DNA from 2 places in the Micromonospora eburnea genome. Region 1 is predicted to be linked to the other one. Evidence: riboswitches for the same ligand, from Rfam matches in the RefSeq annotation. Region 1 holds a riboswitch; the other holds the start of a gene.

The links. Region 1 has a riboswitch for cyclic di-AMP ahead of GA0070604_RS08635 (C39 family peptidase). Riboswitches for the same ligand answer to the same signal wherever they lie in the genome.
Region 2: it holds a riboswitch for cyclic di-AMP, as region 1 does, so the genes downstream of both, GA0070604_RS02335 (coiled-coil domain-containing protein) here and GA0070604_RS08635 (C39 family peptidase) in region 1, are expected to answer to the same signal.

The regions. Positions count from the first base shown of each region.
Region 1 is NZ_FMHY01000002.1:1,814,083-1,817,642, forward strand. It holds gene GA0070604_RS08625 (hypothetical protein) at 1-361, shown strand, start outside; gene GA0070604_RS08630 (hypothetical protein) at 515-1,288, shown strand; cyclic di-AMP (ydaO/yuaA leader) riboswitch at 1,578-1,722, shown strand; gene GA0070604_RS08635 (C39 family peptidase) at 1,930-2,793, shown strand; gene GA0070604_RS08640 (alpha/beta fold hydrolase) at 2,901-3,560, shown strand, end outside.
Region 2 is NZ_FMHY01000002.1:442,280-445,839, forward strand. It holds gene GA0070604_RS02330 (carbonic anhydrase) at 83-715, shown strand; gene GA0070604_RS02335 (coiled-coil domain-containing protein) at 738-1,757, opposite strand; cyclic di-AMP (ydaO/yuaA leader) riboswitch at 1,762-1,892, opposite strand; gene GA0070604_RS02340 (YibE/F family protein) at 2,032-3,363, opposite strand; gene GA0070604_RS02345 (DUF6153 family protein) at 3,549-3,560, shown strand, end outside.

The DNA.
Region 1 (3,560 bases):
CCGGACCGGTGCCGCCGTCTCGGCACCGGTCTCCGTGACCCGGCTCGCGCCGCGAGCCGGTGCCGCCGGCTGGTCCGGCGCCGACCAGGCCCGCGTCGCTGATCGGGCCGGCGCTGACCGGATCCGCGTCGCTGATCGGGCCGGCGTTGATCACGACGGCGCCGTCGACCGGGTCGGCGGCGGCGTCGACCGGGCCCGCGCCACTGATCGGGCCGGTAGCGCCGAGCGGCAGGTCGCCCCGGTCGGTGTGCCCGATCCGGTGGTGCCGCGTCGGGCCGTGGCCGTGCCGGTCGACCGGCAGAGTGTCCTGGTCGGGCTGGTCCCGGCGACCGTCGGCTCCCGGGCCCCGCCCGCCCGCTGACGATCCGCGGGCCGCGGCCCGCCCTCGCCGTACCGACCGAACCTCACCCCGCACCCGCCCGACGGCGGCCCGGCGGCGCCCGTTTCCGGTCGCGCCCCGCCCGCGGGCCCGTGCGGACCTCTCCGTCACGTCGTTCCTGTGAGGTGCCCGACCATGCGGCAGACCCTTCTCTACCACTTCCTCAGCAATGTTCCCGTGGCCGCCGCCATCTGGTCGGTCCTGCTCGTGTTCGCGCTGGGCCTGCTGGCCGTGCTGGTCGCCCGGCCGGAGCGGGACGTTGCGGCGGAGGCCGCCCCCGATCCGGCCGCCGAGGAGGCGGTCCGCCGTGCCGACCTGCGCCGGTACGCCGACGAGGTGGCGGTGGCCGCCGCCGGGGCCGCGCAGACCGCTCGCCGGCGCCGCGAGCAGTGGCAGACCGCCCAGGCGGCGGCCGACCGGGCCTGGCGGGCGTACGACGAGGCCGAGGCGGCCGCCCGGCGTCTCGCCGGTGCCGCCGTGCTGCCCGAGCCGCGGACCCTTCGCACGCCGGCCGAGTACGCGGCCCGGGAGCGGTGGCTGCACCACGCCGCGATGGCGGCGCACTGGCGGGGCGACCTGTCGGCCCGCCAACTCGCCGACGTCCTGGCCCACCGCAACGGGTGGGATCCGCGCCGGCACCCGGCCGAGCAGGAGATCGTCCTGGCCCGCGTCGTACGCGACGGCCGGCGGGCCGGCTGGCGGGCTGCCGCCGAGAGGGAGCGGCGGGCCTGGCGCGATGCCGAGCTGGCCGCCGAGGCGGCCCGCGCCCTGGCCGCGGAGGCGTGCGCCGCCGCCGAGGCGCTGCGCCCCGGGCCGGCCCTGGTACGCCGTACCGAGCCGGTGACGGCGGCCCGTGCGGCGGTGCCGGCCGGGCGGCCCGCGCGCTTCCGCCCGGCGCGGGTCGGCTGAATCGTTACCAAAACTCGGTGACCCCGGTCACTGTCTGCCCGGAAACGGTCATCTGGATCAGTGTGGGCGATCGGCTCCCGTAATTCCGGGTTGATCATCCATTCGGTGTCCGATTCTTGCCCGACAGTTCCGGTATAACGGCTCGTCCCATTGAGTTACGTCAGTCGCGAACTGTTCCGGTCGGCGCCGGTAATTCCGATGTTTAAGCAGCTCGGGGCGGTTGGCACGAGGCGGACCCACCGGTAGTGTCGGCGCGTCCGGTGCGGTTTCCGATCGCAGGTGGCGACGCCGCGCCGACCCGCTTAATCGTGATCTTTCACGAACCGGGGACCCAGTGCAACACCGGGGTGAATCCGCGAGCCACGGCCCGCGGTAGGGCGTTACTTCCCGCCCGAATCCGTCAGCTAACCCGGTAGGCGGCCACGGAAGGAGTGCCATCCGCGTGCCCACCTCCCCCCGATCCTCCCCCCGCCTCCACGGCGCCGCGGTGCCCTCGCTCGCCTGACCGGCGACCGAGCTTCCGGCAACCCGCCCCCCGCAGCCCGGCTCACCGGGCGCTTCCCTTTCCCGCGGCCACCCCGCCCGGCGAAGCGCGTGACCCCGTCCGCGCGTCGGGCCGGCGTGCGCTGCTTAGGCCCTCCGTGGAGGAATACGTGAAGCACCACCTGAAGCGTCAGCTGCGGCGCCTCGCGACCGAGCGCCCCTATCAGATCGTCGCCGGCTCCGCGGCGGCTCTCGTGCTCGCCGGCGGTGCCAGCGCCGCGCTGGCCAGCACCGACGAGGCGCCCGCCGGCCAGGAACACACCGCCGCCGTCGCCGAGCTGGCCCCCCGGCTCGGCGAGGTCGCCAGCCGCGGCGAGGCGCGCGTGGCCGCCCCGTCGCCGTCCGACTCGCCGAGCGCGTCACCGTCCGAGTCGCCGAGCGCGTCGGCGTCGCCGAGCAAGACCAAGGCGGACCCGGACGTGACCCGTACGGCGAAGCCGAAGCCCAAGCCGCCGGCGACCAAGATCCTCGACTACAACTACCAGGCGCAGACCGCCTTCTGGAACTGTGGTCCGGCCGCCGTGCGCAACGCGTTGAGCGCCAGCGGCATCGAGACCACCCAGGACGCGATGGCCGCCCCGCTGAGGGCCGGCGTGAACGGCACCAACTCGGCCGAGGACACCACCCGCGGGCTGAACCAGATGGTCAAGGGCAACCCGTACCGGACCCACATGATCCCCGGCCAGGCCGCGACCCCGGCCCAGATGGACCAGCTCCAGGCGGACCTGGTCAAGGCGATCAACGACGGTCGTGGCGTGGTGGTCAACATCGCGGGCTCCGCCACCGACACCAACGGCGGCTGGCACTCGTTCCCGGGCGGCCACTACATCGCCGTGGTCGGCTACAAGAACGACGGCCGGACGGCGCTGATCGCCGACTCGGCGAACCCGGCGCTCCCGTCGTACTGGATCACCACCATCGACCTGGCGAACTGGGCCGCCACCCGCGGCTACTCGGCCTGATCGCATCCCTCCCCCCCCCATCGGGCACCGGCTCCTGCGAGCCGGTGCCCGACCTTGTCTGCGCGGTGTCTTTCGCGGTTGGCCGGTCCGATGCGACACTGCGCCGTATGGCCGACGAGACGGGTAGGCGCCAGCTACTGCTGCTGCACGGCCTGGGCGCCACCGGCGAGGTGTGGCTGCCCTGGGCGCCGCTGCTGGAGCACCGGTGGGCGGGGCGCTGGCTGGCCCCCGACCTGGCCGGTCACGGCTGGTCGCCGCCGCTGTCGGCGTACTCCTTCGAGGCCCTCGGGGAGCGGGTGGTGGCGGGGCTCGGCCCGGTCGCCGACCGGCTCGGCCCCCACGACCGGCTGGTCGTGCTCGGGCACTCGCTCGGCGGGGTGGTGGCGTTGGCGCTCGCCGCGCGGACGCGTCGGCTGCCGGTCGACGCGGTGATCGGGCTCGGCATCAAGGTCGCCTGGTCCCCGGGCGAGCTGGACAAGGCCCGCGAGCTGGCCCAGCGGCCGGTGACCTGGTTCGCCAGCCGGGACGAGGCGGCCCGCCGCTACCTGCGGGTCGCCGGGTTGGCCGGGCTCTTCGCCCCCGACCATCCGGTGGTGGACGCCGGGCTGCGCCAGGAGGACGGCCGCTGGCGGCTGGCCATGGACCCGGCCGCGTTCGCGGTGGGGGAGCCGCGGCTGCCCGCCCTGCTCGCCGCGACCGACGTGCCGGTGCTGCTGGCCCGCGGTGAGCAGGACCCGATGGTGACCGACGCGCAGCTCAAGGAGCTG
Region 2 (3,560 bases), 1.4 Mb from region 1:
GGGTGTGACGGTGGTTCCCGCGGCCGTCTCCGCCGCCGACCGGGTTGACCAGGTCGTTCCACGCGAGGACGAGGTGACTGCCGTGACGCCGACCACTCCCGAACAGGCGCTCGCCGAGCTGTACGCCGGCAACCGTCGCTTCGTCACGGGCGTACCCCGGCATCCGAACCAGGACGCCGGCCACCGGGCCGCGGTCGCCGACGGCCAGCACCCCTTCGCGGTGATTGTCGGCTGCTCCGACTCCCGGCTCGCTGCCGAGATCATCTTCGACCGTGGCCTCGGAGACGTCTTCGTGGTGCGGACCGCCGGCCACACCGTCGGCCCCGAGGTGCTCGGCAGCGTCGAGTACGCGGTCACCGTGCTCGGCGTACCGCTGGTCGTGGTGCTCGGGCACGACTCCTGCGGGGCGGTGCAGGCCGCCCGCGAAGCGGTCGCCACCGGCACCTCCCCGGCCGGGCACCTGGGGGCGGTGGTCGAGGCCGTCGTGCCCAGCCTGCGCCGGGCCGCCCGGCAGGGCATCGAGGACGTGGACGGGATCGTCGACATCCACATCGCGCAGACCGTGGAGGCGCTGCTGGCCCGGTCCGCCGTGCTCGCCGACCTGGTGGCCGTCGGCCGGTGCGGGGTGGTCGGCATGTCGTACCGGCTCAGCGCGGGCGAGGTGCGGACGGTGGCCGAGGTGCCGGCGGGCACGCCGACCACGACGGTGGTCTGACGCGCCCCTCGGCGTACGACGGCTAGAGCAGCGACATGTGGACGTGGTCGGTGTGGTTGGAGGGGCCGCTGTAGGACTTCCAACCGGTCGCCGGGAACCAGATCTGCCGGTTCCAGATCACGTAGTAGATGCCCAGCCGATCGGCGTTGCGGATGAGGAAGGCGGCGAGGTTGTTGCCGTACATCCGGGTGTCGTTGTTGTGCCAGGGCGCGAAGCCGCTGTTCTGCAACGACCAGTCGCAGGCCCGACCCTTCGGATGCTCCCACGGCCCACCAGGCCGGTAGCAGCCGGCGAAGCGGTTGAAGCCGGCCCGCCGGACCTCCTTGTAGGCGTGCAGGGTGCGCGGGGTGATACAGCCCGAGGTGGTGGGGTCGTCCGCGCTGCACGACTCGGGCTTCCAGCCGCCGTCGGCGGTGCGACCGGGACCGATCCGGGCCACCGGCGAGGTGGCCGAGACCAGACCGCCGGTGAAGCCCTTCCCGCCGACCAGCGCCAACGCCTTCTCCGCCGCGACCTTCTCCCGCGCCATCGCGTTCTTCTGCTTCTCCTGCTCGCGCACCTCGGCGTCGAGCGCGAGCTTGGCCTGCTCCGCACGGGTCTTCGCCGCGTTGATCGCCGCCAGCCGCTGCCCGTTGACCAGGTTCAGCTCGTCCAGGGCGGCGGCCCGCTGGACGAACGAGTCGGGCGAGTTGCTCTCCAGCAGCACGGCCACCGCACCGATCCGGCCGGTGCGGTACGACTGCGCGGCGACCTGGCCGACCTGTGGGCGCAGCGCGTCGAGTTCGGCCTGCGCGGCGCGTACCTCGATGGCCAGTTGGAGTTGGCGCTTCTTCGACTTCTCCAGCTTCGCCTTGGCCTGGAGGTAGGCGCGGTTCGTGGCGTCGATGACGTCCGTGATGAGCGGAGGATCGTTGTCCTCCTCGTGCCCCGAGGGGGTGGGGTTGGTCGGCGCGGCCAGCGCCGGGGCCGGCCCGGCGACGATGGCGAACGCGGCGAGTACGGCCACCACGGGTGTCAACCAGTGGCGCAGGGGTGCCGTCACAGTGTTCCCTTCCGTCGACCGCCGACCGGGTTAGCTGCCGGGTTCGGGGCGGAAGTGGCCCCTACCGCTGACGCGGATTCACCCCTCGTACCTGGTTCCCCGGCTCGCCGTCGGGCGATTGGGCGGCGGCACCGCAGGCGCCGCTGCGCGCCTTCGGCGGTGACCGGCAGCGACGTTACCTGAGAGTCCCCGCGGCGATCTACGTCCGGAAGCCGACCAATAGTGCGATTTCGTCGTCGCCCTGCGTGACCGGCGTCGCGTTTGGAACCCGTGATCACGCTGTGGAGTCTCGCCATGCGTCCTCCGTGTTCCCCTGCGGCCCGCGCCGCCCCGCGACCGCCCCGCCGAGCGCCGCCAGGGCGTCGTCCCGCTCCGCCGGTGGCCGGGAGGCGGGCCGCTCCGGCGGTTCGGTCTCCGACCCGGCGCGCCGGCCGGCGGCGGTGACCACCGCGGCCAGCCCGGTGGTCAGCGGTACGGCGGCGATCAGGCCGAGCGTGGCCACGATGCTACGGACGATCTCCTGGGCCAGGAACTCGCTGGTCAGGATCTGACTCAGCGGGCGTGAGTCGGCGACGAGCAGGAGCAGCAGCGGCAGCGAAGCGCCCGCGTACGCCAGCACGATCGTGTTGACCGTGGAGGCGATGTGCGCGCGGCCCACCCGGGTGGCCGCCCGGTAGAGCTGGATCCGGGACAGCCCCGGGTTCGCGTACGCCAGCTCGGTGACCGTGGCGGCCTGGGTGACGGTGACGTCGTCCAGCACACCGAGCGAGCCGATGATGATGCCGGCCAGAAGCAACCCGTGCAGGTCGACGTCGCTCTGGAACATCGACAGGGTGGTGGCGTCCTCGCTGCCGAAGCCGGTCAGGTGGGTGGCCGCGGTGGCCAGGGCGCCGAGGACGCCGGTCAGCACCAGGCTGCCCAGGGTGCCGAGCACCGCCACCGAGGTCTGCGCGGAGATCCCGTGGGTCAGGTAGAGCACCACGAACATGATCAGCGCGGACCCGACGATCGCCACCAGCAGGGGCGGCTGGCCGCCGGCGATCCCGGGCAGCACGAAACCGAGCAGGACGGCGAAGCTCGCCACCAGGCCGCCCAGCGCGGCCAACCCGCGCCAGCGGCCGAACGCGACGATGGCGACGGCGAAGAGCACGGCGAGCCAGGCCAGTGGCGCGCCGCGCTGGTGTTCGGCGATCTGGTAGCTCTTCGTCGCCGGGTCGGCCGGGTCCGCCAACTCGACCAGCACGACCGCGTCGCCCACCTCGACCCGGGGCGCGCCGGGGCCGGCCGGGACGGGTGCCTCGACCTGCCGTCCGGCGTCCGGGCCCTGCTCGGCGGCGACGGTGACCGTACCGCAGGGGCCGGTGGAGCCCCCCGGGTCGCCCTCCGGCGTCTCCGGTGCCGGTGGGCAGGGTTCGGTCACCACCCGGGTCACCGTGCCGTGGTAGCGCGGCACGTCCGCGCTGCCCGCCGGCTCCCGGGTGTCCCGTGGCCAGAGCACGAGCGCGGCGACCACGGTGACCAGGAACAGCGGCACCACCGTCGCGACGAGGATCCGTCGTACGCCGGGCGGGGCGGACGGAGCGGGACGGGTGTGGTCGGCGCCCATGGCGAAACTCCCAACGATTCACAGCCGGAGACGTGTCGCCGGGCTGGTCGGTTCACCGGGCCGGCGGAGGCGCACGGGGGCGGCGGCGCCAGTCATCGCGGGGAATGGTAGCCAGGCCGGCCCGGAGCGACCCGATCGACGGGTTCCCCGCGGCCGGCCCGGCCGCACCGGTTAGCGTGGTCGACGTGCGTACGAAG